Regions from separate parts of the Paenibacillus sp. J31R34 genome, predicted to be linked through region 2. Evidence: predicted binding sites of a transcription regulator. Region 2 holds the regulator's gene; the other holds the start of a gene.

Region 1 (16,199 bases), on a different contig from region 2:
GCTGCTTCGCGTGGGTATGTAATGACATGAGATGTTATAGCAAGGTTTCGCCAGCTATTTTGTTGAAGGCGGCGGCCAGAAGGGAATGAGGGAAGAGGAAATGACGATAGGAATCGATTTGCTTCCCGATGTTCAGAAGCTGGCAGCAATGGAACGGTTATGGAGCGAAGGGGACTGTGTTGTTGTTGCTGTCTCCGGGGGACCGGACTCTATGGCTCTGCTGCATCTCCTGAGCCGCCTGAAGTCAAGCGGGGTGCTAAACGTTGTTGCGGCTCACGTGAATCACGGCTTCCGGCCGAAGGAGTCGGCGCTGGAGGCAGAGGTAGTTCGGCGTTATGCGGGGGAGCTTGGGCTGCCCTTTGAGCTGACAGAACTCGATTTGCCTGCTTATATAGAAGAAACAAAAATGAACGCACAATCGGCGGCGCGCGAAAAACGCTACGCCTATTTGCATGAGGTTGCGCAGCGATGGGGCGCGCAGGCGATTGCCCTTGCCCATCATGCAGATGACCAAGCGGAAACGGTGCTCATGCATTTGATTCGCGGCAGCGGTATTTCGGGACTTTCTGGCATGTCGCTGCGCAGGCAGGAAAAAAACGTGGAACTCATTCGCCCCCTCATGCGTAAGAACAAAACAGACCTTTTACAATACTGCCGTCATTACGGCATTCCGTATTGCGAGGACAGCAGCAACGAGAAGCGCCATTACTTTCGCAATGTTGTCCGTCTGGATGTTATTCCGCAGTTATCCAGCTTCAATCCGCAGCTGTCCGAATCGCTTGGCCGCCTTGCTGAAGTGGCGGGCGCCGAGGATGAATGGCTGGATAGGCAGACAAAAGCTTTATTCGAAGAGTTAGCCTATACGGAGCAAGAGGAATGTTCTGTAAGCTGCAGTCGTTTGGCGGGCCTTCATGTCGCTTTACAAAGGAGATTGATTAAACTAATATTAGATTATCTTTCGAGGGATGCTGATGTGGTCTCCTTCGAGCATATCGAGTCTATGCGGCTTGCCGCAGCGCCCGAAAGTTCAAGCACTTGGCGTATGGATATTGGAAACGGTTTGCGCTGCTTGCGTGAATATGACCATATGCGTTTTGTCAGGATGCCGAAACAAGAGGAAGCAAATACAGACTATGCGCTTGTTGTTGTACCTTTGACCCAGCAATACATAGAGGTAGAGGCGGGCGGCTGGAAGCTCGCGTTTGAGCGGCGGACAGCTGATGATCAGACTGCTGGAAAACTGGCGGGCCGCCATGAAGCTTGTTTCGATTTGGAGCAGCTTGCGTTTCCGCTGACTGTACGAAATCGGCACCGTGGTGACCGAATTCAAGTTTTAGGATTAAATGGGTCTAAAAAAGTGCAAGATATGTTCGTTGACGAAAAGCTGCCTCCTTCACAGCGCGAACGCTATCCACTGCTTTTCGATGCAGATGGGCGGCTGCTGTGGATTCCAGGCATAAGGCGATCTAGCCATGCGCTTATCAGCCCAAGCACGAAGGAACTATTATTCATTCGTCTTACGAAAGAATAAGAAGCACTGTTACACTCATAAACATAAGTACTGTAGGGGGATTAATCCGTTGTTAAACGACATTCAAGAAGTGCTTTACGATGCACAGCAGATTCAGGCCAAGGTGCGTGAGATGGGCAAGAAGCTCAGTCAGGATTTTGAAGGGCGTGACCCTCTCGTTATTTGTATCCTTAAAGGGGCCATTATTTTCATGTCCGACCTGATCAAGGAAATGACGATTCCGCTGGAGATTGATTTTATGGCGGTGTCGAGCTATGGTCAGTCGACCAAGTCCTCAGGTGTGGTCAAGATTATTAAGGATCTTGATGTATCGGTTGAAGGCCGCGATGTACTCATCGTTGAGGACATTATTGACAGCGGTTTGACGCTAAGCTACTTGATTGATGTTTTGGAGCGCCGCAATTCCAAATCGGTTACGGTGGCTACGCTGTTCGATAAGCCAGCACGCCGTACAGTAGATCTCGAAGCAGACTATACGGGCTTTACGCTGCCGGACGAATTCGTTGTCGGTTATGGGCTTGATTTTGCTGAGCGTTACCGCAACCTGCCGTTCATTGGCGTTTTGAAACCGGAAGTGTACGAGAAGTAATTTGAATGGGCTTAACCAGTATGCCTGTCCTCCAAGTGGTTCTATTGTGATGGAAAGTCATGCTATGTTAAAATATGAAAAGCGTCTTGAGAGGAGGTAGGAGATGAATCGGATCATCCGTAACACTGGATTTTATTTGATCATCTTTTTGGTAACCGTCGGGATTATTCAGTTTATCAGCAATCAGAATGATACTACCGTCGAAATACGATATGATCAGCTTCGCGCTGCTATTAATGAGAACAACGTCGCGGAAATGATGATAAAGTACGATGGTCAGTCTTATTATATTTCTGGTAAATACAAACAACAGCCCGAAAGCGCGAAGAGCATACAGTTCACATCGCGTGCAGGGATCGATTCAGGCGAGGTATTGCGTGAAGCCGCAGTGAAAAACGGTTTTGAGTTACAGTATAAACCAATGGATACGCCAAGTGTCTGGCTTACACTCCTTACTTCCATCATTCCGTTTGTGATTATATTCGTTCTGTTCTTCTTCTTAATGAATCAAGCGCAAGGCGGTGGCGGCAAAGTCATGAATTTCGGCAAAAGCCGTGCCAAGCTTTACAATGAAGAGAAGAAGCGCATCACTTTCGAGGATGTGGCAGGGGCGGATGAGGAGAAGCAAGAGCTGGTTGAAGTTGTTGACTTCCTCAAAGATCCGCGTAAGTTTAATCTGGTAGGCGCCCGTATTCCTAAGGGTGTTCTGCTCAATGGTCCTCCGGGAACAGGTAAAACGTTGCTTGCCCGTGCAGTTGCCGGTGAAGCAGGCGTGCCATTCTTCAGTATTTCGGGTTCGGACTTTGTGGAAATGTTCGTCGGTGTCGGCGCATCCCGTGTCCGTGATTTGTTCGAAAATGCGAAGAAAAATGCACCTTGTATTATCTTTATCGATGAGATTGACGCCGTTGGCCGTCAACGTGGTGCTGGTCTTGGCGGTGGTCATGATGAGCGTGAGCAAACGCTCAACCAATTGCTCGTCGAGATGGACGGATTTGGAGCGAACGAAGGTATCATTATCGTTGCAGCAACGAACCGCCCTGATATTTTGGACCCTGCCTTGCTGCGTCCGGGACGTTTTGACCGTCAAATTACGGTTGACCGTCCAGATGTGAGAGGCCGTGAAGCGGTGCTGAAAGTTCATTCCCGCAATAAGCCGCTTAACAAGGACGTCAAGCTGGATATTATCGCAAGACGTACAACAGGCTTCTCCGGAGCAGATCTTGAAAACTTGCTGAACGAAGCAGCGTTGCTTGCTGCTCGTCGCAATAAGAAAGATATTGCAATGAGAGAGGTTGATGAAGCTATTGACCGTGTTATCGTAGGTACAGAGAAGAAAAGTCGCGTAATCAGCGATCGTGAGAAGCGTATTGTTGCTTTCCATGAAGCTGGACATACGATTATTGGATTCTTCCTGGAGCATGCGGATCTCGTTCATAAAGTAACCATTATTCCTCGTGGCAAAGCTGGCGGTTACGTCATCATGATGCCGAAGGAAGACCGGATGCTGGTAACGAAGCAGGAGCTGCTGGATAAAGTGACTGGCTTGCTTGGCGGACGTGTAGCTGAGGAATTGTTTATCGGCGAAATCGGCACAGGCGCATACAGTGACTTTAAACAAGCGACGAGTATCGTTCGTGCGATGATTATGGAATACGGAATGAGCGACAAGCTTGGTCCATTGCAATTCGGAAGCTCGCAAGGACAGGTGTTCCTTGGACGTGATATCGGCCATGAACAAAATTACTCCGATGCGATCGCTTATGAAATTGACCAAGAAATGCAGGCGATTATCGGAGCTTGTTATGAGCGTGCGAAAAAATTGCTCACCGAGAGATCGAAAGAGGTTCACACGATTGCGGAGACGCTTCTGTCTGTAGAGACGCTTGAAATGGATCAAATCAAACGTTTGATCGAAACAGGCACGCTTGAATTGGCGGAAGGTGAAGCAGAGAGTGTTGCTGTTGAACCAACAACTGAACCAATCGTCGATACGATTGGCGACGTTAAGGTTCGTATACAGTCAAGAGAAGCAGGAGAAATCCCTTCATTGGATAAATCTGATGATAAACCGAATGATGGGGAAGAACCGAAATAAATAGGATGAGGACGCGTTAGAAAACCGACATTGTCGGTCGTTGAACCATCGTCCTCGCCAGTTGTTTATGGAGACAGCTATTTTCTCAGTAGTGGCCGAGAAAATAGCTGTTTTTTTATTTCATCGCGAAACAGAAGCTTTGCCGCCAGAGGTCGGCGTCAGCCGTTTACGCTTGATTAATTTTACTTTATTAATGTTCGGATTTAGCCTATAATAATAGAGGTAAAACTCAGGAATTATTTGGTTTTGTCGGGTGTGTGTAAGGTTTTAATGGTGTGTTTGGCACAAATGTTAAATAATTGTGAGATATAGGCGTGAACAAAATTTCTGTGTCATGTTACATGACGTAAAAATGTTGACGTATGTGGATAAGCAATTATAATAAAGAGAATAGCAGCCAAGCACAACAACAATAATATAAGCAAGTAGGTTGCAGTTACAACACATCTATATTAAGGGGAGAAATCGAAGATGAAAAAACGTTTAGGTTTTATGTTATCTATTGTTCTTATGTTCGCATTAGTATTGTCTGCTTGTGGTGGCGGCAGCAAAAACAATGGCACAAACGGAGCAGCATCGCCTGAGGCGTCTGCGGCACCTGAAGCATCATCAGATGCTGGTACAGCAGCTAAGCTCAAAATCGGTATGGTTACAGATACAGGTGGCGTAAATGATAAATCCTTTAACCAAAGCGCTTGGGATGGCCTGCAACGTGTAACGAAAGATACAGGCTCCGAAACGAAATATTTGGAAAGTAAAGGCGACGCTGATATGGAACCGAATCTGCGTGCATTCATTTCTGAAAAATACGATATGATTTGGGGCGTAGGCTTCTTGTTCCAAGATGCAATGGGTAAAGTAGCGAAAGACAATCCGGACTCCAAGTTCGGCATCATCGACTCCGCTGTTGACGCACCAAACGTTGTTTCTGTTAACTTCGCAGCTAACGAAGGTTCGTTCCTTGTAGGTGTAGTTGCTGGCTTGACAACAAAAACAAATAAAATTGGTTTTGTAGGCGGCATGGAAATTCCGAGTGTTACTGTATTTGAAGCAGGCTTCAATGCAGGTGTAGCAGCAGTAAACCCTGAAGCGAAGGTTATCCGCAACTACACAGGCGAGTTCGGTAAACCAGACTTAGGTAAAGCAGCAGCAACCGTAATGTACAATGACGGCGTAGATATTATTTTCCAAGTTGCTGGTGGTACTGGTAACGGCGTATTTAACGAAGCAACAGCTCGTAAAAAAGCAGGGCAAGATGTATGGGTAATTGGTGTTGATAAAGACCAATCGATCGAGTTCGGCAACGAAGTTACGCTTACTTCCATGCTTAAAGGCGTTGAAGCTGCCATTCACCAAGTTTCCACTGACCTGATTAACGGCAAATGGGAAGGCGGCAAATCGGTTGTTCTTGGTCTTAAAGACGGCGCAGTTGGCCTGCCAGAGAACAACCCTAACGTTTCTGCAGAAATTATGACTAAAGTTGAAGACTACAAACAACAAATTATTAGTGGTTCGCTTGTAGTTCCAACTGAAGTGAAATAGTTTTAAACTTATGATTTAATGTCGTTTGTTTATTATGTACAGCCGACAAGACCTGCCCTCAAGCCGGTCTTGTCCTTTTTTGAGATTGGGAGCTAACAAACCGGGGAGGATAACTGGATGAAACAAAGTGCAGCGGCTGTCACACTTAAGGGGATTACGAAACGCTTTCCCGGGCTTGTAGCCAATGATTCGATTGATTTTGAACTCAAGAAAGGCGAAATCCATGCATTGCTGGGCGAGAATGGTGCAGGTAAGTCTACGTTGATGAACATTTTGTTCGGCTTGTATCAGCCGGATGAAGGAGAAATCTGGGTCAACGGCAATAAAACGGTTATTGAAGGTGCAGGAAAAGCTATTGAGCTTGGAATTGGTATGGTACATCAACATTTTAAGCTGGTACAGCCATTTACAGTGGCTGAAAATATTGTGCTTGGCAATGAGCCGCGTAAATTTGGCACATTCGTCAATTATAAGCAAGCAAATGATAAAGTCCGTTCCATTTCGGAACGTTATGCATTGAAAGTAGATCCGCAGGTGCGGATTAAAGATATTACGGTGGGTATGCAGCAGCGTGTGGAAATTTTAAAAACCTTATACCGTGGCGCTGAAATTTTAATCTTTGATGAGCCAACTGCTGTGCTTACCGTACAAGAGATCGAAGAGCTGATTGGCATTTTGCGCAATTTGGCTGCAGAAGGCAAGTCCATTATTTTGATTACGCATAAGCTCAAAGAGGTTATGGCGCTTGCAGATTCGGTGACGGTTATTCGTCGGGGCAAGGTGGTTCGAACCGTTACGACAAAAGAAACGAACGAGCAGCAGCTTGCGGAGCTTATGGTTGGCCGTGACGTTAATTTTCAGGCGGTAAAAACCAAGAAAGAGCCTGGAGAGCTTATCGTATCTGTTGAAAACCTTACGATGAAAGGCGAGGAGAATAAGCTCGTTCTAAATGGTGTCGCTTTTAATATCCGTGCCGGCGAGATTTTGGGTATTGCTGGCGTTGATGGCAATGGACAAAGTGAGCTGGTACAGGCTATTACTGGCATGCGTAAAGCGTCTGGTGGCTCTGTGAAGCTTTTGGGTAAGGAAATGATCAATAAAACGCCGCGCCAAATGTCCGTTGCAGGCGTCAGCCACATTCCAGAGGATCGTCACAAGCATGGAATGGTGCTTGATTTCACACTGAGCGAAAATATGGTGCTGGATACGTACTTTGATCCACAGTTCGGCAAACATGGCTTTATTGATTTTAAAGCTATAGACGCTCTTGCGAATCAACTTGTAACTGAGTTTGATGTGCGTTCATCAGGCATTGGGGCCAAGGCCCGCTCCTTGTCGGGCGGTAACCAGCAGAAAGCCATAATTGCCCGTGAAATATGGAAAAATCCGTCCTTGCTCATCGCTGTACAGCCGACTCGCGGTCTGGATATAGGCGCGATCGAATATGTGCATAAGCGGTTAATTGAAGCGCGGGATGCAGGCAAAGCGATTTTGCTCGTTTCTTTTGAGCTGGATGAGTTGTACGCATTATCTGATCGTATTGCGGTTATGTACGAAGGTAAAATAATGGGCTATGCCGATGCTGATCAGCGTGACGATCAACAGCTGGGTCTAATGATGGCAGGCAATTCAACAGCGAAGCAGCCGAGCAAAGGTGGGAGATAGCAACCATGGATAAAGTCAAAGGAATTGCGGACAAAATATTCAATAAAACATCCTTCCTCGTCCCCTTGGTGGCTATCATTTTGGGTCTGTTATGCGGGGCAATAGCCATGCTGGCAGGCGGGTTTGATCCTATTCTAGCTTACCAATCACTGATTAAAAAGCTATTTGGCAGTCCTTACGATATGGGCGAGGCTATTCGTGCGATTACCCCGCTGATATTCACAGGTACAGCGGTTGCTTTCGCTTTCCGTACGGGCCTGTTTAATATCGGGGTAGAAGGCCAGTTCATGATGGGTATGACTGGTGCAACCGTCATAGGGATTACGCTTGACCTCCCTTGGTTTCTGCATGCTCCGCTTGCTATTATTGTCGGAGCGCTGTGTGGAGGCTTATGGGCGGCATTGACTGGCTATTTAAAGGCTGTTCGCGGCGTTAACGAGGTTATTTCTTCGATTATGTTGAACTGGGTTGCGCTTTATTTATCCAATTACATTATTCGTGCGTTTTTTGTGGCAAAAGGGCAGCAAAAATCGGATCCGATTCAAGAGTCAGCACTCGTATCGATTGGCTGGTTATCCGATGCGATGGATCATGCCCGTATGCATTGGGGTACTGTCATTGCCTTGCTCGGTATTGGGGTATTTTATATTATACTGTGGAGAACGAAGCAGGGCTATGAGCTCAGAGCAGTGGGACAAAGCCCTGACGCAGCGCTGTATGCAGGGATTAATGTCAATCGCACCATTGTAAAGTCGATGTTTATTAGCGGATTGTTTGCGGGTCTGGCAGGCGTGTTTGAGACGCTGGGCGTATTTGGCTATCAGACGATTCTGGCAGCGCCATGGGGCTATGGCTTTGATGGTATCGCGGTTGCTTTGCTTGGCGGCAATACGCCAATTGGCGTATTGTTCGGTGCTGTACTGTTCGGTGGTCTCAGCTATGGCTCTGCGGGTATGAGCTTTGGAGCGGGCGTACCGCCAGAGCTCGTTCGAATCGTTATTGGTTCGATCATTTTCTTTATTGCTTCGCATGGCATAGTAAAGTTTTTCTTAAAACCATTCCTTGGACGACGTGCAGACAAGCGTAAGGAGGCGATCTAATATGAATGCACTAGAGATATTGGGTCAGCTTATTAACGTTACGCTTGTATTTTCTACGGCGCTTATTTTTACCGGTCTCGGTGGACTATTCTCTGAGCGCTCAGGCGTTATTAATATCGGTCTCGAAGGCTTGATGGTGTCTGGCGCGTTCGCGGCAGCAGTCATTACCGACTATGCGATACAAGCTGGTTATGAGGAATCTGCTCCGTGGATAGGCTTAGTGGGGGCAGCGATTTATGGGGTGATATTTGCCCTTCTACATGCGATATCCACCATTACATTTAAGGCGGATCAGACGATAGTCGGTGTCGTTATTAACATTTTGGCAGCGGGAATCGCGATTTATTTGACGAAAAGCTTGTATGAAGGTTCGGGACAGACGACAACGCTGACTCATGTATTCAACAAATGGGAAATCCCTTATTTATCAGATATTCCGTTTTTTGGAGAGGCGTTCTTTAAAGCTTATCCGACGACCTATGTTGTTATTATCCTTGTCATTATCAGCTATATTGTGCTGTACAAAACGCACTTCGGCTTGCGCCTTCGCGCAGTTGGCGAATACCCAAGCTCGGCAGATACAGTGGGTATCAGCGTAACAAAATACCGTTATATCGGCGTGCTGCTCAGCGGAGCACTTGCAGGTCTTGGCGGTGCGACCATTACGTTAACAACGACGAGCAACTTTGCCCATAATACCATTTCGGGCCAAGGCTTTATCGCTATCGCGGCTGTTATTTTTGGAAAATGGAATCCTCTCGGCGTTGCGGGAGCTGCTATTTTCTTCGGCTTCGCGCAAGCGATTCGGAACTTTGCTCAACTGTTCGATTGGTCGCAGCAAATTCCGACCGAGTTTTTCTATATGCTGCCATACGTATTGACGCTGGTTGTACTCGTTGGTGCAGTAGGACGTTCTTCCGCTCCAGGCTCGCTTGGCGAACCATACGATCCAGCTAAGCGCTAATCGAAACAAGAAGCATCATACTTCCCATGGCTATCACGTAAGTGATGATTCATCCATGGGAAGTTTTTTTGTTTTCTAACCCTTTACACAAGGTTAGTCACAGAAAATCCGTGATTGTGGATAACTTGTGGATAACCATGTGCGTAAACGCTGCATTTATACACAATAGCCGCCAATGATGGAAAGTTTAGCTGTGGCAGGTGCTATTTTCAAAGGGAATTCACACTTTTGTCATAAACGCATTGACAGCATGATCTGCCTGGAGTAAATTAAACCTTATCAAATGAATTTACCGTAAAGGTCAAATGAAAGGCGAACGACTTTTTAGGTTTGTGCATCAATTCACAAAGTCGGTAGTAGCCATATCTGGAATGGGCAATCAGCTTGCCCTTCCCTCATAAGAGGAGAGGATTAACTGTGGAAGCACTGGCACTGGAACGCAAGGCGGAGCAGAACCGCGAACTGCGGGAACGGCTAATGCAATTGAAGAAAGAGCGCAACGCCATCATTCTTGCTCATTATTATCAGCGTGATGAAATTCAAGAGGTTGCGGATTTTCGCGGCGACTCGTTTTTGCTAGCTCAGAAAGCGGCTCAGACGGATGCGGATGTCATCGTATTTTGCGGCGTGCATTTTATGGGGGAGAGCGCCAAAATTTTGGCTCCCAATAAAACCGTCATTATTCCGGACGAGCGTGCAGGCTGCCCGATGGCCGATATGGTCAATGTCGATGGTCTTCGCAAGCTGAAAGCCCAGCATCCGAATGCGACTGTCGTTACGTATATTAACTCTTCCGCCGAAATTAAGGCAGAGACTGACATTTGTTGTACATCGGCGAATGCGGTTAACGTTGTAAATTCCGTTGAAGGCCAAGACGTCATTTGGGTACCGGACAAGAACCTAGGGCACTATGTGCAGCAGAAGACCGATAAGAACATGATCATCTGGGAAGGCTACTGCAACACGCATGACATGTTGACGGTAAAGGATGTAGAGGAAATGAAGGCGAAACACCCGAATGCGCAGTTTGTTGTGCATCCTGAGTGCCGCCCTGAAGTGGTGGAGCTGGGTGATTTTGTCGGCAGCACGACAGCGATTATTAAATATTGCAAGGAATCGGATTGCAAGGAGTTCATTGTCGGCACGGAGGATGGCACAGGCTATCAGCTGAGATTGGACAGCCCGGACAAAACATTCCTGTTTGCATCTAAATATTTGGTTTGCCCGAACATGAAGGTTAATAACCTGAAGAAGCTGGTTAAATGCCTTGAAACGATGCAGCCGCAAATCTATGTACCGCCGCATGTGGCGGATCAAGCACGCTTGTCCCTGGAGCGCATGTTACTCGTGAAATAGGAGCAGCATGCGCTACTCCTATGCCTGGAGGCGCAGAAATGATTCCCAGATACCTTGTAGACATAAAGCTGGACGAACTGCCGGTAATCGAGAAGGATGTTATTGTGATTGGGGCCGGCATTGCCGGTCTTTTTACCGCACTTCGGGCCAGTGATCGGCATTCCGTGCTGATGATTACGAAGAAGTCGCTGCTCGACAGCAACACCCGCTATGCGCAAGGCGGCATTGCCGCGGTCATATCGGAGGACGATTCACCAGCTTACCACAGCGAGGACACGCTAATTGCGGGAGCGGGGTTGTGCTCGGAGGATGCGGTCAATGTGCTCGTGCATGAGGGGCCGGAAGGTGTGAATCAGCTCATTGAAATGGGCACACAGTTCGATTTGGAAAATGGCGAGTTTGCGCTGACGAAGGAAGGCGCTCACAGCCAGCGTCGTATTTTGCATGCGAATGGGGATGCGACGGGCTACGAAATTGTACGAGCCTTATCGGAGAAAGCGTTATCCAAGCCGGGTATTGAAGTATGGGACGACCACTTTGTCATCGATTTGGTTACCAATGATGGAGAATGTGTGGGCGCTGTTGTGCAAAAGCCGGACGGCTCGCGTCTGCTTGTGCGGGGCAAGGCGACCATTCTATGCTCGGGCGGCGCAGGCCAGCTCTACCGTTATACGACGAATCCTGAGGTGGCCACAGGCGATGGGATCGCTATGGCTTTCCGAGCAGGAGCTTTTATACAGGATGTAGAGTTTGTCCAGTTTCATCCGACCTCCCTATGCTATCCCGGAGCACCACGGTTTCTGATTTCAGAGGCCGTACGCGGCGAAGGAGCCGTCCTCCGCAATACGCGAGGCGAGCGTTTTATGGAGCGCTATCACCATCAGCTGGAGCTGGCGCCGCGTGACGTAGTGGCCCGCGCTATTATTAGCGAGATGGAAGCAACGAAATCAACTTTTGTTTATTTGGATGTGACGCATGAGTCGCCGGATATGGTGAAGCATCGTTTTCCGAATATTTATGAATTTTGCCTGCAATACGGTTTGGATTTGACGACAGATTGGATTCCGGTCGCCCCTGCTGCACATTATATGATGGGCGGCGTTAAAACCGATCTCGATGGAGAAACCAATATTAAAAGGCTGTTCGCCTGCGGCGAGGTTTCCTCGACAGGCGTTCATGGAGCGAATCGGTTGGCCAGCAATTCGCTTTCGGAAGCGGTCGTTTTCGGCAAGCGTATCGTCGAGGCGATTGATAAACTTGCAGAGCATGCAGAGATTCAGCCTATAATAGAGAGCAGCGTACCGCGCAGCAGTGTGCCGATTCAGGCAGTGGTGGAGCGGAGATTGAAGCTGCAAAAAGTGATGGTCAGGTATGCGGGCTTGCAGCGCGATGCAAAGGGCCTCGAGAAGGGGCTGGAGGAGCTGCGGCGCCAGTTGACTATTTTTCAAGCGATGCTGACCAAGCGGGAAGAGTTTGAATTTGCCAATATGCTGACATGCGCCCTGCTGACGGCGGAATCCGCTTTACAGCGGGAGGAGAGCCGCGGCGCGCATTACCGTGAGGACTTCCCGGAGCGCAATGATCAAGTATGGCGCAAGCATACTGTAATGCACCGTGTATACGGGAGGACAGAGGAGCGGTTAACCAATGTTTGAGACAACGCTGGATGGCTATAATGAAGCGCTGCGCGCGCAAATACGCGGCTGGCTCGCTGAAGATATCGGAAGCGGCGATGTAACGACGGCTATGACTATTCCGCGTGGAGCGCAGGCGAAGGCCGTCATTCATGTGAAGGAAAATGGGCGGATTGCGGGCATTCCAATTGCGCGCCTTGTGTTTGAAATCGTTGACCAATCGCTGGTCTTCACGGCAAAGGTCGAGGATGGACAGTATGTTGAAAAAGGCACTGTACTCGCTGAAGTAGAAGGCAGCATCCATAGTCTGCTTACAGGGGAGCGTCTAGCGCTTAATTTAATGCAGCGGATGTCCGGCGTGGCGACGAAGACTAGTGAATTTATAGCGGCGCTGCAAGGCCTGCCGGTCCGACTGGTCGACACTCGCAAAACGACGCCAGGCCATCGTCTGCTTGAAAAATATGCCGTTCGCGTAGGCGGCGGCTCGAATCACCGCTTTGGCTTGTATGATGCCGTTATGATCAAGGATAATCATATTAAGGGCGCAGGCGGTATTCGGGAAGCAGTGGAAGCAGCTCGAGCGGGTATTCCCCATACGATGAAGATCGAGGTGGAGACGGAGTCCTTGGAGCAAGTCGATGAGGCGATTGCATACGGCGCTGATATTATTATGCTGGACAATATGACGCATGAGATGATGAAAGCCGCAGTAAAGCAAATCAAGCAGCGCGCGCCACATGTTATTGTAGAAGCCTCCGGCAATGTGCGGGTTGATACCATACACGGTATAGCCGCTTGCGGTGTCGATGTCATTTCGGTAGGAGGCCTCACCTATTCCTTTCAATCACTCGATATTAGTCTCGACCTGTTTGCGAAGAAGGGAGGGGCCATGTCTTGATTCTCGTCATTGACGTCGGAAATACGAATATAGTCTTGGGCATTTATCAAGGCAAGGAGCTGCTTCATCACTGGAGGCTCAGCACGAATCGTTCCGCTACAGTTGATGAATATGGCATCAACTTTCATCATTTGTTTCATTTTGCCGGCATGCGTCTGGAGCAGATGGAGGGTGTCATTATTTCATCAGTCGTTCCGCCGCTCATGCGGACGTTGGAGCAGCTGTGCATGAAGTATTTGCGCAAGACTCCTTTTATCGTTGGTCCAGGCGTGAAAACCGGACTTAATATCCGGTATGAAAATCCCCGCGAGGTCGGCGCTGACCGCATCGTGAATTCGGTGGCGGGCATCGTCAAATATGGCAGTCCGCTTATTGTCGTCGATTTCGGAACGGCAACGACGTTTGATTACATTGATGCCGCTGGCAGCTATTTGGGCGGCGCTATTGTGCCGGGCATTGCAATATCGACAGAGGCGCTTTATCAGCGGGCGGCGAAGCTGCCGCGGATTGAGCTGGTGAAGCCGCCAAGCGTCATCGGCCGCAATCCGGTCACTTCCATGCAGGCGGGTATTATATACGGCTATGCAGGACAAGTGGACGGTATCGTGCGCAGAATCCGCAAGGAATTTAAAGTCTCGCCGCGTGTTATCGCGACGGGCGGCTTGGCTGAGTTAATTAGCTCAGAATCGGAAACGATAGATGAGGTTGATCCGCTTCTGACATTAGAAGGTTTGCGTATTATATATGAACGGAATCAGGAGGGATAGACGATGGAGCAAAGGAAAGATTTTTTGGTGCGTGGCACGGCATGGGAAGGCAAAATTCGTGTTTTTGCAGCCCGTACGACGCAATTGGTCGATGAGCTGCAGCGCCGGCACGGCACTCTGCCGACTGCAACTGCAGCACTTGGCAGAACGGCAACGGCTGGAGCTATTATGGGCGCCATGCTGAAGGGCGATGAAAAGCTGACGATTCAAGTGAAGGGCGAAGGCCCAATGGGACAAATTGTCGTCGATGCAAATGCTCATGGAGAAGTGCGAGGCTACACGGACAATCCACTCGTTCTGCTTCCAAGCAATGCGCAGGGAAAGCTTGATGTTGCAGGTGCCGTAGGCCATAGCGGCTATCTTCATATTACTAAGGATCTTGGGTTGAAAGAGCCTTACCGCGGCAGCGTTCCGATTGTTTCTGGCGAGCTGGGCGAAGACTTCACCTATTATTTTGCTGTATCGGAGCAGACGCCTTCCGCAGTTGGACTGGGCGTACTGGTTGATGAAGACGGCCGCGTCATTCATGCTGGCGGCTTTATCGTACAGCTGATGCCAGGACTTACGGATGCGGAAATTACTAAGCTGGAGAAAGCGCTCAGCGCGATGCCTCCGGTCACAGCCCTGCTTGATCAAGGGGAGACGCCAGAAGGGCTGCTTAAATGGGTCGTCGGTGATGATGTTGTCATTCATGAGTCGCTGGACTTGCGTTTTCAATGCAAATGCTCGCGCGATCGCGTAGAACAGACCTTGATCAGCATGGGTGAATCGGAATTGCAGCAAACGATTGAAGAAGAAGGTAAAGCAGAGGTCGTCTGTCACTTCTGTAATGAAGCGTACCAGTTTAACCGCGTAGAGCTGGAGCAATTGCTCGAACAAGCCAAACCGAAGCCGATCCATTAATATGGAGGCTACCGGGCAATGAATAAAATCGGTGTAGTGAGGACGATCGTCGTCATTCAGGCGTTATGTATGATCGTACTAAGTGTAGTTGTTGTAGTGAGATTGTCGCCTTTTTCTGAAGGAATGCCGGACCATGAGCCAGATTCGGGAACACGTACTGAAACAGGCAATGAGGTTGTACCAGGCAGCTTGGATAATGATAAAATTGTTGCCATAATTGGCGATCACAGCATCAGGGAAAGCGAACTGATGAATGCGCTTAGCGAGCAATATGGCCAAGCTACCCTCAAGCTGATGATGATTCACAGCGCCATTGACCAAGAGGCTGCCTCGCAGCAGCTTGAAGTGACCGCTGAGGAGCAGCAGAGAGCTGTTGAGGAGCAGGCAGAGGGATATGATAGCGAAGAGGATTTTTATCGCATCATGGATCAGCAGCTGGGCATGTCCAAAGAGGAAGTTTTGAAGGATACGAAGTACAGGCTGTTGACTGAAAAAATAGCGATCCAAAAAGTAGATGTGCCTGATGCTGAGGTTGAACGCTACATTGCGGATCATGAGGAGCAATACGGCGACAAGCTGCAATATCGCTTATCCTGGATTGTGACGGCGAATATGGAAGAGGCGAACCGCGTGCTGGATAAGCTCTCTGAGGGAGCAGACTTTGCGCAAGCAGCAGATAAATATTCGATAGATGCTTTTACGGCAGATGCTGGCGGTGATTTAGGCCTTATTGATGCCAATGACCCGTTTCATGAGCTGGCGATTCTTTCGGCGGCAAGCAAGCTGGGTACAGGAGAGATCGCTGGCCCGATAGCGATTGCCGAAGGGTATGCCATCATTCGTTTGATGGAGCGCCACACAACGGATAAGCCACAGGGGCAGCAGCTGTATGAGCTGGTCCGCAAAGAGCTGGCATTATCACAGGCTCCTTCCCTAAGCCAAATTGAGCAGCAGCTATTGGAGAAATATGACGCGGTCACCTTTCCGTAAATATAAGAAATTTTAGGTTTGTTTATAAGCTTCCATTATATTGGAGCATCATATAGTCGTGTTCGCCAGACGATTAGAAAATGGGCGAACAATCCTTCTTTTTCAAAATGTAAGCATTTATAAGGCTTCCACTTATATCAGGCTTATATTTCAGCGCAAATT
Region 2 (16,199 bases):
TATAAATAGCATTAGTAGCTATATTGACCCCTACATCTCCTGCTTCATCCCCAGCTGGTACAGTAGCAATCACAGTGTTACTTTCTCCATCAATAACGGATATGTTGTCGCTGGCTCTGTTTGCTACATAAATACGTCCCGTTAATTGATCGACATCAATTCCCGCTGGATTAAATCCAACTGGAATAGTGGTGATCACTGCATTGGTTGCGCCATTAATCACAGAGACATCGTTACTGTTGAAATTGGCTACATAAATGCGATTGATTGATTGCGATCCTGCTGGCCCCACTTCTCCTTGAGGCCCTGTAAGTCCTGTTGGTCCTGTCAGTCCTGTCGGTCCTGTCAGTCCTATAGGACCTATAGGTCCTAATGGACCCGTTTCACCCTGTGGCCCTGCTGGTCCAGCAGCGCCAATTGCTCCGGCAATTCCGGCAATTCCTTCGGGTCCAAGTGCGCCAATTGCACCTACAAGTAGTTCTGCTACTCCTTGGGGACCAAGTGCCCCAGCAATTCCTTGGGGTCCAATTGCCCCAATTGCTCCTGCCAGTCCTGCCAGTCCTTGGGGTCCAAGTGCGCCTACAAGTCCTTCAGGTCCAGCTTCTGCAATGGCTACTGCCAGTCCTTGTAGTAATTGCTGTCCTTCTAACGTGGGACACACCCGCACCGCTTTTTTTACAACTTTTTTTTTAATAACTTGAAGACGACGTTTCTTTTTTTTTTCTTTTGGATGGCACACAATTACTGTTTTCTTTTTACACCGTTTTTTTCTAACCGGACAACTCAACAGCGGCACCTCCCTAATAAGATTGTTCAGTGTACGTGAGTCGTTTATTTCAGGCATGGACTATTAGCCGACTATTGGATAGACTTTAAACTATTTTTAGTATATTGGGCTTTTTGGTTGGGTAGTGTTATACCACAATCCCTACTGCCCGTTAGTTCAATAATTAAGAATACTCCTGCGAGCATGTAGTTCTTAAATAAGATACTGCGATTTATCTAAGCACTAAGAAAATACTTTATTTGCTTTGCACACTTAATTGCAGCTCGTTAGCGGTAGCATTTAATAAACTCGACAGCTTTGCGAATATCGAGCTCCGGCTGAGTGCCGACCTCACGCTCAATCGTCAAATAGCCCTTATACCCGATCGTTTGAATCATCTTAAAATAAGCATCAAAATCTACGCCGCCCTCGCCAAGCGGCAGCTCCGAAAAATCTGGGCCTTTGGATGCCATTTGTGCGATTTTCCTATGGTCCATTTTTTCATAGCCTAACGCTCCATACACTTGCCGGGGGTCTACGATCCGGTGGCGCACGCCATCCTTCACATGCGTATGTACAACATAATCCTTCAGAATGTACAGCCCATTAACAGGATCATCCCCAGTGACCATAACCATGTTCGCTGGATCGAAATTTACGGAAACACCACGCGAGCCTAATGTATCAAGAAACGCCTTCAAATGCGCTGCCGTTTCTGGCCCCGTCTCAATTGCAAAATACGCCTGCTGGCTAGTTGCATAATTTGCCAGTTCCTCACAAGCCTGCTGCATGGACGCGTATACTTCGCTGTTCGGATCGTCCGGTACGATGCCAATATGGGTCGTGACAATATTCGTTCCCAGTTCAACCGCTAAATCCAGAATGCGCTTGGATTTTTCGATTTTTAACGGATTGGCCTGCTTATCTTGAAATCCATGTCCACCTAAATCGCCGCATAACGCCGATATTTCCAGACCAAGCTGAGCAATTTCATCCTCGAGCTGCTTGCGCTTGGCTCCTATCAGTACAGCAGGGTCCATCTCCCCATCTACTGCATATATTTGCACGCCCTCCGCTCCAACATCCTTCGCCAAACGCAGCCCTTCGCTTACGCCGACGCCGAAGCTATCGACGATTACTCCAATTTTATTTGTAAGCTGCATGCTTTACTCATCTCCTTTAATCATGCTCCCCCTTAAATTCGCTTTTTACTGTCTTTGTTCCTACCGTTTAATAAAAAAGGATCCAGTCGCACATACATATAGCAAATCGAAAAACCAAAAAAACGGCCGCCACCCTGAATAGGATGACGGCCGCTGCTATAATCCAACCTTAATACTCATGGACTCTCTAATAAAGATAACCAGCTGATCTTTGCATCTATCCCCTGCCGCCGCGAAAACGCTGCGCATGGGCGCGTGCTTCATCCTCGTTCGTCACACGATTGCGGCTCCACTCGATTAAGATGCGATCAATGTAGCGGAAGCTCAGCTTCCCGGCAAATACCGCTTCCTTAAGCGCAAAGCGAATAAGCTCTTCCGCATATTTATCCTCATCCATCCATCCGCTGATGGTTTCGCATTCGATTGGCGACAGCAGCCGGCCAAACTCCTGCTCGAAAATATTAAACAGATTGACCGGATTTGCTACCCGCTGCACCGGCTGGCGCTGCGTCTTCTCGGCTTTTTTCGACTCGCGTTTTTCCAGAGCCGCCCATTCCGCTGCCTTAAGCAGCCAGCCGCTCCAGTTATACTGCTCGGATTGGATGCCTGTTTGGGAGTCCAGATGCTCATCAATCGCTAGAAAGCCTTCTTTCATCAGCTTTCCAAGCTGCTCGACGATACTGCGCTCGCTTGCGTCCATACGCTCTGCCAGCTCGTCTGGCGTCGGGAAGCCATTTCCCTCCACATCCCGAAATGCCTTAAGCTGCAGCAGCAGCAGCAGCTCGCTATCCGTCAGCCCAAGCTGCCGATAAGAACGCAGCAGCACGGCGTAAATGTGCACACCGCCCTCCTCCATTACAGCCGCCATACCGCGCGAATAAGCTTTCCAGATGTCATCATTGCTCACTGCTTGCCCGCCTTTCCATTAAAACCTGCTTAAACGTTTGCTGCACCCGCTGCCTGAGCCTGTACCAGTGTGTACGTATCGCGAGCAATCAACAGCTCTTCATTCGTAGGAACTACCAGTACCTTCACGCGCGAAGCGTCTGTCGAAATAACCCGCGCATCCTTGCTGCGCTTTGCATTTTTCTCTTCATCCAGTTCAATGCCGAGGAAGGTAATGCCATCGCATACCGCTTTGCGCAATGCCGAAGAGTTTTCGCCAACGCCGGCCGTAAACAACAGAACATCAATGCCGTTCATCGCAGCCGCATAAGCGCCAATATATTTACGAACGCGATACGTATACATATCAAAAGCAAGCTTCGCATTGCGGTCGCCTTCCTCCATCGCTTCCGTTACTTCGCGCATATCGCTGCTGATGCCAGAAATCGCCAGCATGCCGCTATGCTTATTCAGCATAGAATTCACTTCGCTAAGTGTCAGCTCTTCTTTATTCATGACGAAAGGAACGATCGCCGGATCAAGGTCACCACTGCGTGTACCCATCATCAAACCTTCAAGCGGGGTCATGCCCATGCTTGTATCGAATGATTTGCCATCCAAAATCGCCGTACAGCTTGCGCCGTTGCCAATATGAGCCGTAACCATTTTAAGCGACTCCAGCGGCTTTCCAAGCAGCTCTGCGCCTTGCTGGCTCACATATTGGTGAGATGTACCGTGGAAGCCGTAACGGCGTACCTTGTGGCGACGGTACAGCACCTGAGGGATCGGATACAGATAAGAAGTGTTCGGCATCGACTGGTGGAACGCTGTATCGAATACTACAGCCTGTGGAACACCCGGCATATTCGCTTCAACCGCCGTGATCCCCATCATATGGGCTGGATTATGCAGCGGCGCCAAATCAAACAAGCGGCGAATTTCAAGCTTAACTTCAGTTGTAACAAGCGTGGAACTATTGAATACTTCCCCGCCGTGCACAACGCGGTGACCAACCGCTTGAATTTCATCCATTGTCGCGACTGCGCCATGTTCCGGATGAGTCAGCATGTCAATAACCTTTTTAACTGCCGTCACATGGTCCAAAATTTCGCTCACATCGCGCACTTCCGGCTTATCTGCTGGTTCATGCGTCACGATGGAGGAGTCCATCCCGATCCGCTCAACCCGGCCGCTAGCCAGCACCGATTCATCGCGCATGTCGTAAAGCTGATATTTCAGAGAAGAGCTTCCTGCATTAATAACGAGTACTTTCATTAGATCCGATCCCCATCCTTATCATATTTGAAAAAGCCAACACCAGTTTTTGCACCCAGTTGACCAGCACGCACCATTTTTTTCAATACGATGGAAGGGCGGTATTTGAGCTCGCCATATTCACGGAACATCCGGTCCAGTGCCGCAAGCACGGAATCGAGGCCAAAGCGATCCGCCATCTCGAAAGGACCATGCTGGAAGGAATAGCCGACACGCATCGCGCTGTCGATGTCTTCCGCAGAAGCGACGCCTTCCTCCAATACGTGCAGAGCTTCGTTTATGAACAAGCAAATAAGGCGGGATGTTACGAATCCAGGGGATTCAAATACCATGACGCCTTTTTTATTAATAACTTCTTCAACGAAATGTTTGGTGCTTGTGAAGGTATCCTCGCTCGTTTTAAGACCACGGACAATTTCCACCAAATCGATTTTCAACACCGGATAGATGAAATGAAGCCCGATAACCCGCTCCGGATGTGCAGAGGCGCTAGCCAGCTCCGTCAAGCTGAGTGTGGACGTATTGCTCGCCAAAATAATTTCAGCGCCGCAAATGTCATCGATTTGGCTAATGACAGCCTTCTTGCTTTCCAGATCCTCCGTAATCGTCTCAATGACCAGCTCACATTCGGCCAGTGCATCATAGGACAGGGTCATATGAATACGATTCATAATCAATTTCTTCTCGGCCTGCGTCAAAGCCCATTTCTCGATCTGCTTGTCCAGGCTAAGCTCAATCATTTGCCTGCCATATGTCAATCTTTCTTCCGAAATCTCGATTAAATGAACGTCCAGCCCTTTCGAGGCCAACATTTCGGCAATGCCCTGGCCCATTGTACCTGCGCCAACTACGCCAACTTTTTTAATAGACATGATTCTCTCCTTGTCGTTTCCCTACACCATGTAAATGAGAAACATTCTCTTTATAGTTATGTTCAATGTTTATTATAACGGTTTTCTGAAAAAAAAGAAGACAGACATGTCGTCTGCCTTCAAATTGTAATAAATTGAGGGGTTTTCATGCTGTATTATGATGCGCTATGTGACAACTTCTTAAGCAATTCACGAAACTCGGCGCCGCTGAGCGTTTCTTCACGGATCAGGACATCTAGCGCGTCCAGAAAAACCTGGCGCTTCGGTGCCAGCATTGCAATCGTCTTGCCCATTAAATCGTCAAGGATGGAGCGATTGATTTTCGCCCATGCATCAGGCGTCATCATTTCGGGATGAATAATGCCTAGCTCCGTTAAGCCCGACTCGACAAGTGTGCGGACAATGTTCATCGCCTGGTCAAAGTCGCCACGCGACCCTGTGCTGCGATTGCCGTAGAAGATTTCCTCGGCCGCCGCCCCGCCAAGCGCAATCATAATTTGCCCATTTAGAAAATCCCTTGTGTATAAATAACGATCCTGCTCTGGATTATGACGCACATAGCCTAGCGCCTGACCACGTGGAGACAAGGCAACCTGAGATACGCTGCCCGGGCGGAGCAGCTCAGCTGAAATCGCATGGCCGAGCTCATGCAGCGCCACACGCTCGCGCTCCTCCTTCGTCGCCTCGCGGTCCGTCTTCTCGCCCATCATGACCTTGTCTATCGCCATAGCCAGATGCTGCTCTTCAATGACCTCGCTTTGCTCCCGCATCGCATAAATCGCACCTTCGTTCATGACGCTCTCCAGTTGGGCACCGGAAAAGCCAAACGACTCGGCCGCTACCTTCTCCAGCTCCACCGTCTCGGCAAGCGGCTTGTTGGCCGCATGGATATTCAATATTTGCTGGCGCGCTTTTTTGTCCGGCAGCTCTACCCCAATATGGCGATCGAACCGTCCGGGCCTAAGCAGGGCGCTGTCGAGCATTTCTTTACGGTTCGTTGCTGCAATAATGAGCAGCCGCGGCGCTGTATCCGCATGAATACCGTCCATTTCCGTGAGCAGTTGATTGAGCGTTTGATCATATTCCCGATGCTGCCCGCCATCGCGCTTGCCCCCGATAACCTCGATCTCATCGATAAAAATAACGGCGCTTTCCTTGCCCGCTTTCTTCGCCTTCGTCCGGGCTTCTTTGAATAAGTCGCGTATCCGGCCAGCGCCGACGCCGACGTACATCTCTACAAATTCACTGCCGGAGGCAGCCAGATAAATTGAGTCGGTATATTGCGCTGCGGCTTTCGCCATTAGCGTCTTCCCAGTTCCCGGAGGTCCCGTCAGCAAAATCCCCTTCAAGGGCCGAATGCCCAGCTTGCTCAGTTCCTCATGTCGGACGAGAAAATCAAGCGCCTCGATCAACTCCTGCTTGGCCCGCTCCTGTCCGCCGATTTGCTCAAAGGAAAAGGGAACGCTGCTTGACACCTTCCGCCGCTTCGTTCCGGAAGCATGTGCGAATTTGCCTCTGCCAGTCGCTAAATACACGACAGCAGCTGCGATAATGACAAGCAGTACGAAAGGCATTAAATTCACATTTACAAATAAAAGAAAGGCAATGAATACCGGAACAAAGCCAATCGCCATTTCGATGCCGTATTTACGCATAACTGGACACCTCCAGCTGCGGGGCAACGCGCGGAAGGATGATATACTTCGTTGCCGTGCCATCTTTCAGCGTAATATAGACATTGCTATCATCGATATCGGTAATGGCCTCCACACCCGAATGTTCATCTGCCAAAGCTTTAAGTGCCTCCGGAATAGCAGAATAGTTTTTGTGCTCCATCGCTTCGGCCACTTTGAATAAAGACGATGACCACAGCTGATCCAGCTTCGCATTCGAGTCGGTATTCGCAATATCGAGCTGAATGTCGCGGCTTTGGGCGACAGATTTGCTTTGCTCGACTATCGTTTCATATACATGCTTTAAATCCGCTCCGGCTGTAAGCGTCAGCGGGAAAGTAATACGGTCCGTATCCATAATAGGCGTGTCGGATGAAGCAATGCCTTCTATTTGATCAACCGCCTTGGCAAGCGGAGCTGCGAATGCAACCTGATGATAAATGAGCCAGCCTCCAAACAAAACGAGGGCGGACGCAGCAGCTGTTAGCAAAATCGGCATGATCCTGAGTTTGAACATCGTAAAAATCCCCCTCTCAAAATGACGGTGATATACCAAACGTATATCAACTCCGATACACGAAAGTATATCACATCGCCTTTTGAATAAGGGGGTGTAATAATAGCCAGCAATTCCAGCTGTTACAGCTTAAGCATCCAATACAGCTAGGACGCCTTGTCACCTACTAAACTATATTGCTTCACAAATGCGCCATCGCGGAACGAATAATACGCATAATAATATTTCGTTATCGCTTCATCACGGCTGTAAAAAATTTCCCATACCGGCTCGCCGTTCAGCAATCCCGGCTGTGTCCTTTTAACATCCGCATCCGGCTTACTGCTCAGTAACGCAGATTCCGCCTGTTCTGCTGTAATATGTTCCGTTGCTTTCAGTGTAAGCACAGGACTTTCGACTGTTGTCAGAAATACGTAAACTTCTTGTTCATCCGCGGTCTTCCCTTTTACGACCCAGGAAATGCCATCCCACACCTGCTTCGTCATGCCCGTAACTTCCGTCAACTGTGCGGCTTCTACAGCATACGCCTTAATTGGAGCTTCCTCTACCCATAATTCCTTATGCACAGTGCGGTAATAAACAATCGTAACGGTCAACAAGGCGATAACAAAAACAATTGAAATAAAGACAGCCCGTTTTACCGTCCAAAACGGCTTTCTCGTTCTCGCCCGCATTATGCCTTCAACAACCTCTCGAAGCTTGCCTGAGCATCGTGACGAATTTTCTCCTCATCGAGCAATGTGCATTCGCCATCCCGTACAACCTGACGCCCGTCTACCCATACATGCTTGACGTCGCGGCCCGAGCCCGCGTACACCAGATGGGACACAATATCCGTCTGTGGGTAAAAATGCGGCTGTTCAATATCGATGGCGATGAAATCCGCCTTCATGCCAACGCGCAGGCGGCCAATGGAATCTTCCTGCCAAATAGAGCGAGCGCCGTATACCGTTCCCATACGCAAAGCTTCAATGGCAGGAACAACCGTAGGATCGCCAGAAACACCCTTATGCAGCAGAGCCGCAAGGTTGATCTCCTTGAATAAGTCAAGATTGTTGTTGCTCGCCGCGCTGTCCGTGCCTAGTGATACCGTTACACCAGCGCGAAGCAAATCAGGAACGCGGGCAATGCCGCTTGCCAGCTTGAGGTTGCTTACCGGGTTATGCGATACAGCTACTTTGCGCTGCGCAAGCAGCGCAATTTCCTCGTCATTCAAATGCACTGCATGAGCAACAAGTGCCGGACGAGAGAAGAAGCCTAAATTGTCGAGATGCTGAACGGGACGAACGCCATAATCGCGAACGTTCTGCTCTACTTCGGCAATCGATTCTGACATATGCGTGTGCAGCGGCAAATCATAATCATGAGCAGCCTGCACGAATTTCTCAATATAATCGGGCGGGCATGTATAAGGCGCATGCGGCGAAATCATCGTCGTAATACGGCCATTTGCCTTGCCGTTCCAATCGCGTGCGAAAGCTATCGCTTCCTCCAGCTTCGCTTGCTGCACATCCTCTGGGCAGAGGCCAATGACGCCGCGCGTCAGACAGCCGCGAATGCCGGACTGTTCCACGACTTCAGCCAGCTGATCCATGCGGTCATACATATCCACGAAAGCCGTTGTACCGGATTTCAGCATTTCTACCACGGCAAGCGCGCTGCCCGCACGTGTATCAAGGTCGAGGTATTTGCCCTCCATCGGCCACATTTTTTGCTCCAGCCAGACTTGCAGGTTTTGATCATCGGAGTAGCCGCGCAGCAAGGTCATAGCTGCATGACCATGCGTGTTTACTAGGCCCGGCATAAAAGCAAGCTTACTGCCGTCCAGCTTCTGCACATCGGCTTGCAGCCCAGTTGGAGCTTCTGCTCCGATATATGTAATGCGATCATCGGTCACAACCATATGCCCTTGAAGCACATGCTCGCCATCCTCCATCGTTACAAAACGTCCATTTTCAATCCAAATTTGGCTCATTTTCGTCATCCCTTTCCCTCTCCAAGTAATACGCCAGACTTAGCAGCTCTTTCGTAAAGTCAGCATGATGAATGCGAATTTCTTCTGGTACCTTCAATATCGCTGGGGCAAAATTGAGCAAGCCTTCAATGCCCGCATCTATAAATTGATTAGCAACGTTTTGCGCTTCAAATCCGGGAACGGTAATAATCCCAATTCGAATATTATTCTCCTCAACCGTATGTTTAAGCATATCCATCGGCATTACGGTCAAATTATTAATTTGCGAGCCGATTTTAGATGGATGCACATCAAACACCGCAATAATTTTCATATTGTCTTTAGAATATTTATTATAATTGCATAGAGCATGACCCAAATTACCCGCACCGACAAGCGCCACATTAATCGTCTGATCAAGCTTGAGTATTTGACGAATTTTTTCAATTAAATACGTCACATCATAGCCGATACCCTTGCGGCCAAAATCGCCGAAATACGCCAAGTCCTTGCGGATTTGCGCCGGATTTAAATCCAGCTTGACGCCAAGCTCCTGGGACGAAACGGTCTGCACCTCCCGGTTGTTCAGCTCGTTCAGCACTTGCAGGTAAATGGGGAGGCGTCTTACGACGGCCTCCGATATTTTCGTCTGCTTCACCCGTTCTCCTCCTCCTTCTCGGCACCAAGCCATTCTCTCATTCTCGGTACAATTTGTTCGATATGCATATGCTCAATTTTCGGTCCAGGCAAAGAATAGAGAAAATGCTTGCCATAATACGTTTCAATAACCCGCGTATCATAAATAATGACAATCCCTTTATCCTTCGCCGTTCGCACGAGCCTGCCAAAGCCTTGCTTGAAGCGAATAACCGCTTGCGGGATCGACAGCTTCATAAAAGGATTTTGCTTTTGGCGCTGCAGCAATTCCGACTTCGCCTCCAGCAGCGGATGATTCGGCGGTTGGAATGGCAGTCTGACGATGGCAAGGCAAGTTAAGGCTTCGCCAGGAATGTCAACGCCCTCCCAAAAGCTGCTTGTGCCAAGCAGCACAGACTCCGGCTGCTGTAAAAACCGCCGCGTCAGCTTCGTACGGTTGCCGCTGTCGATGCCTTGGCCCAGCACTTGAATGCTGGTGGCCGCAAGCGCCGCCTTAAGCGGATCGTATACCTGCTTTAGCATTCGGTAAGAGGTAAACAGCACTAGCATTCTGCCATTAGTCTGCTGCACTGCATCTGCCAAGGAAGAGACGAGCATTGAAATAAATGCGGGCTCTCCTGCTGAGCCTTTAAGAACAGGGAAATTGCGCGGAATAATAACGAGCGCTTGTTCACGGTAATTAAATGGCGATGCCAGCTGCACGGTACGCAGCCTTCCCGCTTCTTCAAAGCCGCCAAGTCCAAGCTGCTCTTCAGCGAACTGGAATGATTTTTGCACCGATAGAGTGGCGGACGTTAAAATAATGCTGTCCTTCACATCAAATAAATACTGCTGAAGCTGGCTGCTCACATCAATTGGCACCGCATAAAGATGCAGCGATCGATGCTTGTAGGTCATATTGGCTTCCAGCCAGAATACGTCCGTCGTCTGATCGACCTTCATAAAGCTGCGCAGATCATCCTTGACTCTCGTCAAATCGCGTAAAGCGCCATTCAAGTCCGTTACAAGCGCCTGTACCGCCAGCTCATCAATGCGATCTTTAATCTCCTCGGACATTTTCTCAGCCGTCTTCAGCACGCGAATAAGCTCCGTATGAATATTGGTCTCTTCGGCGAGCACTTCGGACCAGCCTTCCGGGAGGCTATCGCCTCGCAAACGGTACACAGATTGATTGTTTTCACCCGTCGCATCAGGAGAAGCTTGAACAAAGCTGTAAAGCATCTCAAACAGCCTTTCCCAATGCTCCTTCACTTCCGTAAAGGCGGGAATAATGGTATCAATCGTTTCCAGCCAGCCTTGCACCCGCTCATCGCTTTCCTGCTGGAGATGAATGCGCAGAGATGGCAGCAGGCCGGAACGAGCGTCCTTAAACATACGCGTAAACGCATTGGTTATCGTATAGTAGCCGAGCTGCATGCCCAGATGCTTGCTTGCTACTTCCTCCACATGATGCGCCTCATCGACAATCAAATGGCTGTAGGTTGGCAGCAGCCGATGATCGGCCTGAATGTCTGTGAACAGCATGGAGTGATTCGTAATGCACACATCAGCTATATTGGCTTCATGCTTGGCACGATGATAATAACAGCGTTTAAACCAAGGACACGCCCGGTTCAGACAGGAATCTGCATCGCTGGCAACGGTAGACCAGAAGTCGGTCCCCTTGTTGCTGAAATTCAGCTCCTCTTGATCGCCCGTTTCCGTCTCGCCCAGCCACACGACCATTTGCGAGGCAGTAATCGCATCGTCAACGGGGGACATCATATCCCTTGTATTTATTTTACTTTCAAACTTGCGCAGGCACAAATAATTGCCTCTGCCCTTGAAGATTGAAGCCCGAAACTCTATCGGCAAAATCTGCTTAAGCAGCGGTACATCGCGATGTCTCAGCTGCTCTTGCAAATTAATGGTATGCGTGCTGACGACTATCTTCTCATCCTGACGGATACCATAATAGAGCGCGGGTATTAAATAGCCGAGAGACTTTCCTGTACCCGTTCCTGCTTCAATAAGCAAATGGCGTTTGCTGTCCAGCGAGTCAAATACTTCACGGAACATCGTCGTCTGCGCTTCGCGTTCTTCATAATTAGGAAATTGCTCAATAAAGCGCTGCTTGATTTCATCCAAATATTGCTCGAATGACATCTCCTGCAAAGGCGAGGCTCCCTCTTCGCTGCGCGCGGGCTTTTCCTCTGTCCATTCTCTAGCTTTCAGTGCAAACTGGTTGAAAAAATCATAATCAGGGACGCCCATTACGATGTTTTGTTCTACCTGTTTTAGCGTAACCGTAATAAACCAGCTTAAATCGCTGCCATTGTCTACAAGCGAAGATAACCGCTGCAAAGTCAGCAGCGGCAGGCTCCGAAGCTTTTGTACCGATTTGGCGAATATAACGGCGGTCGCCATTGCATCGCTATCAGCGCGATGATGATGCTCATGCGTAATGCCGAACTGCTCAGAAACAGCACCAAGCTGGTAAGAAGTTATCGATGGAAAAAGAATGCGCAGCAGCTCAATCGTATCGAGCCTGCGCCCTGCAAACGTATGGTACCCACTGCGATCGAGCGCCTGGTTCAGAAAACCAGCGTCAAAATTGACATTATGCGCCACGAGCACCGCATCATCAAGCAGCGGAATCATGTCCATCAGCACATCAGACAGCTCCGGCGCATCCGCCACCATCGCCTCGTCAATGCCGGTAAGCTGCGTAATAAACGGCGGTATGGCAATCGTTGGCTTTACAAATGAATTATACGTATGAATAACTTCAAGATCATCATCAAGGAGGACCAGCCCCACCTGTAAAATATCATCGGAGGCGCTGTGTCCGGTCGTTTCCAAGTCAAGCACTGCATATTTCATAAAATAAATCCGATCCTCTCACAAGCAGCATAGCTCCGTGCTGCCGAACAATAATGACAACTGCTGCGGACGTTCCCGGCAGCTCTGCAAATTATTCAGCGGATCCTTAAAGCTTGGGTCCAGCTCATAGGCTTTAAGGAAAAATTGCTCTGCCTGCTCCAAGTTTAAATGAACCGCTTGAATGCACCCAAGGGCATTATAGCTTAAAGCGAGCCATTTCGGATAGTCCGTAAGTCCAATTAGCAGTTGAAAATGACGCTGCGCCTCACTCCAATTTTGCAGGTGCATATTCGTCATAGCCAAAAACAGCCTTGCCAAATTGCATTCCGGCAAGTGGTTTACAGCAAGCTGGAACTGCTTTGCAGCATGGGAAAACATAAATAATTGATAATAGCCCTGTCCTTTGGATATGAGCTCCGCTTGCTCCACAGTCATGCCAGAAATAGGCTGCTGCGAAACGTTTGGTTTGTCCGCTTGCTGTGGTGACGACACTTGCGGCACCGCCGCTAATGCTTGACCTTCATACTCCGCTGCCGCTGTAAGCAGTGAAGCATTGGATTGCTCAGCTTCATCCTCTGTAAAACCGGCAAATTTTTCTTCAAAATCAATCCATTGCTCAATTAAAGAATCGCTGATCTGCTTTAAAGCGTAAAGCTGCTCATCATAATATTGCTTCTGTTCCTCCGCCGCCAGAGGGTAAGAATCAATAATGTTGTCGAGCATTTCGTTCATCGTCGCAAACATATGCTGGAACATCATGCATCCCGCCTTCACCAAAGAATTGAGGAGTGATAACCTCATTCTTTGTTAAGCGGGTGCTTTTCATACTTGGAACCAGCCTTTACATAACAGAGGAACTGACAACAGCCTGCTTACAAAATCGTCGCATGTATTTCTTCTGTCAATTGCGAAACGGGTCGGTTCGCCTCATCCAAAATAACGACTCGCGGCTTGTAATTTCTAGCCTCTTCCTCCGTCATCGATGCATAAGAAATGATAATGACCGTATCTCCTGGCTGCACGAGGCGGGCGGCAGCGCCATTCAGGCAAATAACGCCAGAGCCTCGTTCCCCTTTTATAACGTACGTTTCAAGACGTGCACCATTATTATTGTTGACGATTTGCACTTTTTCATTGGCCCAAAGATCCGCCGCATCCATTAAATCCTCATCAATGGTAATGCTGCCGACGTAATTGAGGTTGGCCTCCGTTACCGTCGCGCGGTGCAGCTTTGATTTCATCATCGTTCTAAACATTGCCATTCACCTCCAAAGGTTCAAACAGCTCATTATCAATTAAGCGGGTCGACCCAAATTTTACGGCTAAAGCCAAAATATAACGCTGCTGGGTACTTTGAAAAGGAACGTCAGCAACAGGTGTGGCAAGTGCCGGATATTCCAGCACTTCGACATAATCGATATTTGCAAGCGGTGCTTCGCTGATCGCAGCACGCACTTTGCTCACGAGCGCTGCTGGCGTTAGCGAGGCGTCCTTCATCCATTCCCGCGCCTTTGCAAGCGACGAAGATAGGGCGACAGCCTGTGCCCGCTGCTCTGCATTCAAATACACATTGCGCGAGCTGAGCGCCAGGCCATCCGGCTCCCTTACAATCGGGCAGGGCACGATCGTTACCGGAAAATTCAAGTCATCGGTCATTTGCGCAATGACCGCGACCTGCTGAGCATCCTTCATGCCAAAGTATGCCCGGTTTGGCTGCACCAGATGAAACAGCTTGCTGACGACCGTCCCAACGCCGTCAAAATGGCCTGGGCGCGATGCGCCGCATAACCGGTCCGTCACATCGCTGACTAGCACCCTCGTCAGCACCTTGCGCGGATACATCTCGGTGACGGATGGCATAAACACCAGATCAACGCCGTTTTCAGCGGCTATGGACAAATCGCGCTGCTCATTGCGCGGATACGTTTCAAAATCCTCGCTTGGCCCAAATTGCAGCGGATTGACGAAAATCGAAAGTACGGTGATATCATTTTCCGCTGCTGCCTGCCGCATTAAACTGGCATGTCCTTCATGCAAATACCCCATCGTTGGCACAAAACCGATACTTGGCTTACTGCCGCCGCTCCACATCTTCTTTTGCTGCTCTTTTAGCTCATCTATGGTTCGGCACAAAATCACGCTGCTCAGTCCCCTCTCCAGCCTGCTCGCTTTCGCCCGCACCTTTGATACCATTCACATGCTCGCGGGTCGCAGAACCGCCATAGAGGCTGTCTACAGCGTCCTCAGACCTTTTACCGAACACATGCTCCTCCGCTGGAAACTCACCGGATTTGACTTCACTTACGAAAGCTCCGATGGCATCGCGAATCGTTGAACCGATGTCTGCATACACTTTCACCATTTTTTTCTTAATGACGGGTGATGAATATTGCAAAATATCGTGATACACAAGCACCTGTCCATCACATCCGCGGCCAGCTCCGATGCCAATCGTTGGAATCGACAGCTCGCGGCTGATACGGTCCGCAATTGTCTCCGTTACAAGCTCCAGTACGATGGCGTAAGCGCCAGCCTGTTCAAGCGCCTTGGCATCTCGAAGTATTTGCTCAGCTTCCGCCTCCTGCTTTCCTTGTACCTTGAAGCCGCCATGCGTATGGATTGATTGCGGTTTAAGGCCGATATGGCCCATCACCGGAATGCCCGCTTTAACCAGCGCTGCCACTTCACCCGCAATTTCTTCCCCGCCTTCAAGCTTAAGCGACTGGCCGCCGCCCTCCTGCATCATTCTGGCTGCATTGCGCAGCGTAGCTTCACGCCCGATGCCGTAAGTCATAAAGGGCATATCCGTCACAATGAACGTATGGCGTGCCCCGCGTGCTACCGCTTTCGTATGATAAATCATATCGTCTAAAGTGACCGGAAGCGTCGTATCGTAACCGAGCACCACATTGCCAAGCGAATCCCCTACAAGAATAATATCGACGCCAGCCTCCTCCGAAAGCATAGCCGACGGATAATCGTAAGCGGTCATGACGGTGAGCTTGTTGTTTTCCTCTTTCATTTGCTGCAAGTTCGTTATCGTTAAACGTTTCCTCATCTTGGCCTCATCCCTTCTTCAATTCTGTTTTAGGATAAACACAAAAAAACCTTTTAGCCGTCGCTAAAAAGGTCCCAAAACAAGGTGAAACGGCTGTTGCCGTCCTTTGGCGGCACGGCGCGTTTCAGCCCGAGAAATATAAGCCTATTTATAGGTGTGAAACTTATAAATGCTTATATTTCGAAAAAGGAAACGTATATCACTTTACTGCTTCCTTCTGTCTCGGTCCTTTCGGCTCAGAGCAGACTACCTTTACTGCAATCAAATCCTTCTTGCAAATTCATACCAATGCTGGCATGAGGTTTAGCACAGTGCAGCTCTTTTCAGATACCGCCCGTTAACCCCATACTAGCAAAAATATGTCGATTCGTAAATATTACTTGCCCCGAGGCTCGCCCATTTCTGCCGAAAAAATAAGCGCCTGGCTGCCATCCAGCTTTTCTACGATAAGCGCTCCGCTAGCATCAAGCCCCCTCGGCGTGCCTTCAACGACGCCTTGTGGTGTTATTAGTGTTGC

The links. The regulator Rex, encoded in region 2, represses fermentation and respiration genes when NADH is low (regulators of the CRP and FNR family bind a similar motif). The targets are predictions, from matches to a motif close to TTGTGAAATATTTCACAA.
Region 1: the regulator Rex is predicted to act here: its motif matches at 9,820-9,837, upstream of nadA (quinolinate synthase NadA).

The regions. Positions count from the first base shown of each region.
Region 1 covers NZ_JBXENU010000016.1:15,006-31,204, reverse strand. The annotation lists gene AC50YG_RS29350 (protein kinase domain-containing protein) at 1-22, shown strand, start outside; gene tilS (tRNA lysidine(34) synthetase TilS) at 101-1,531, shown strand; gene hpt (hypoxanthine phosphoribosyltransferase) at 1,581-2,120, shown strand; gene ftsH (ATP-dependent zinc metalloprotease FtsH) at 2,224-4,218, shown strand; gene AC50YG_RS29330 (BMP family lipoprotein) at 4,690-5,760, shown strand; gene AC50YG_RS29325 (ABC transporter ATP-binding protein) at 5,878-7,425, shown strand; gene AC50YG_RS29320 (ABC transporter permease) at 7,431-8,525, shown strand; gene AC50YG_RS29315 (ABC transporter permease) at 8,527-9,489, shown strand; gene nadA (quinolinate synthase NadA) at 9,907-10,845, shown strand; gene nadB (L-aspartate oxidase) at 10,884-12,500, shown strand; gene nadC (carboxylating nicotinate-nucleotide diphosphorylase) at 12,493-13,377, shown strand; gene AC50YG_RS29295 (type III pantothenate kinase) at 13,374-14,144, shown strand; gene hslO (Hsp33 family molecular chaperone HslO) at 14,148-15,047, shown strand; gene AC50YG_RS29285 (peptidylprolyl isomerase) at 15,066-16,037, shown strand.
Region 2 covers NZ_JBXENU010000001.1:289,126-305,324, reverse strand. The annotation lists gene AC50YG_RS01290 (YVTN family beta-propeller repeat-containing protein) at 1-787, opposite strand, end outside; gene AC50YG_RS01285 (sugar phosphate isomerase/epimerase family protein) at 1,054-1,929, opposite strand; gene AC50YG_RS01280 (DnaD domain-containing protein) at 2,147-2,836, opposite strand; gene AC50YG_RS01275 (acetate/propionate family kinase) at 2,866-4,089, opposite strand; gene AC50YG_RS01270 (3-hydroxyacyl-CoA dehydrogenase family protein) at 4,089-4,961, opposite strand; gene AC50YG_RS01265 (AAA family ATPase) at 5,117-6,616, opposite strand; gene AC50YG_RS01260 (hypothetical protein) at 6,609-7,151, opposite strand; gene AC50YG_RS01255 (hypothetical protein) at 7,298-7,825, opposite strand; gene AC50YG_RS01250 (amidohydrolase) at 7,825-9,126, opposite strand; gene AC50YG_RS01245 (redox-sensing transcriptional repressor Rex) at 9,107-9,763, opposite strand; gene dinG (ATP-dependent DNA helicase DinG) at 9,760-12,624, opposite strand; gene AC50YG_RS01235 (tetratricopeptide repeat protein) at 12,643-13,383, opposite strand; gene panD (aspartate 1-decarboxylase) at 13,497-13,880, opposite strand; gene panC (pantoate--beta-alanine ligase) at 13,873-14,763, opposite strand; gene panB (3-methyl-2-oxobutanoate hydroxymethyltransferase) at 14,738-15,682, opposite strand; gene AC50YG_RS01215 (biotin--[acetyl-CoA-carboxylase] ligase) at 16,059-16,199, opposite strand, start outside.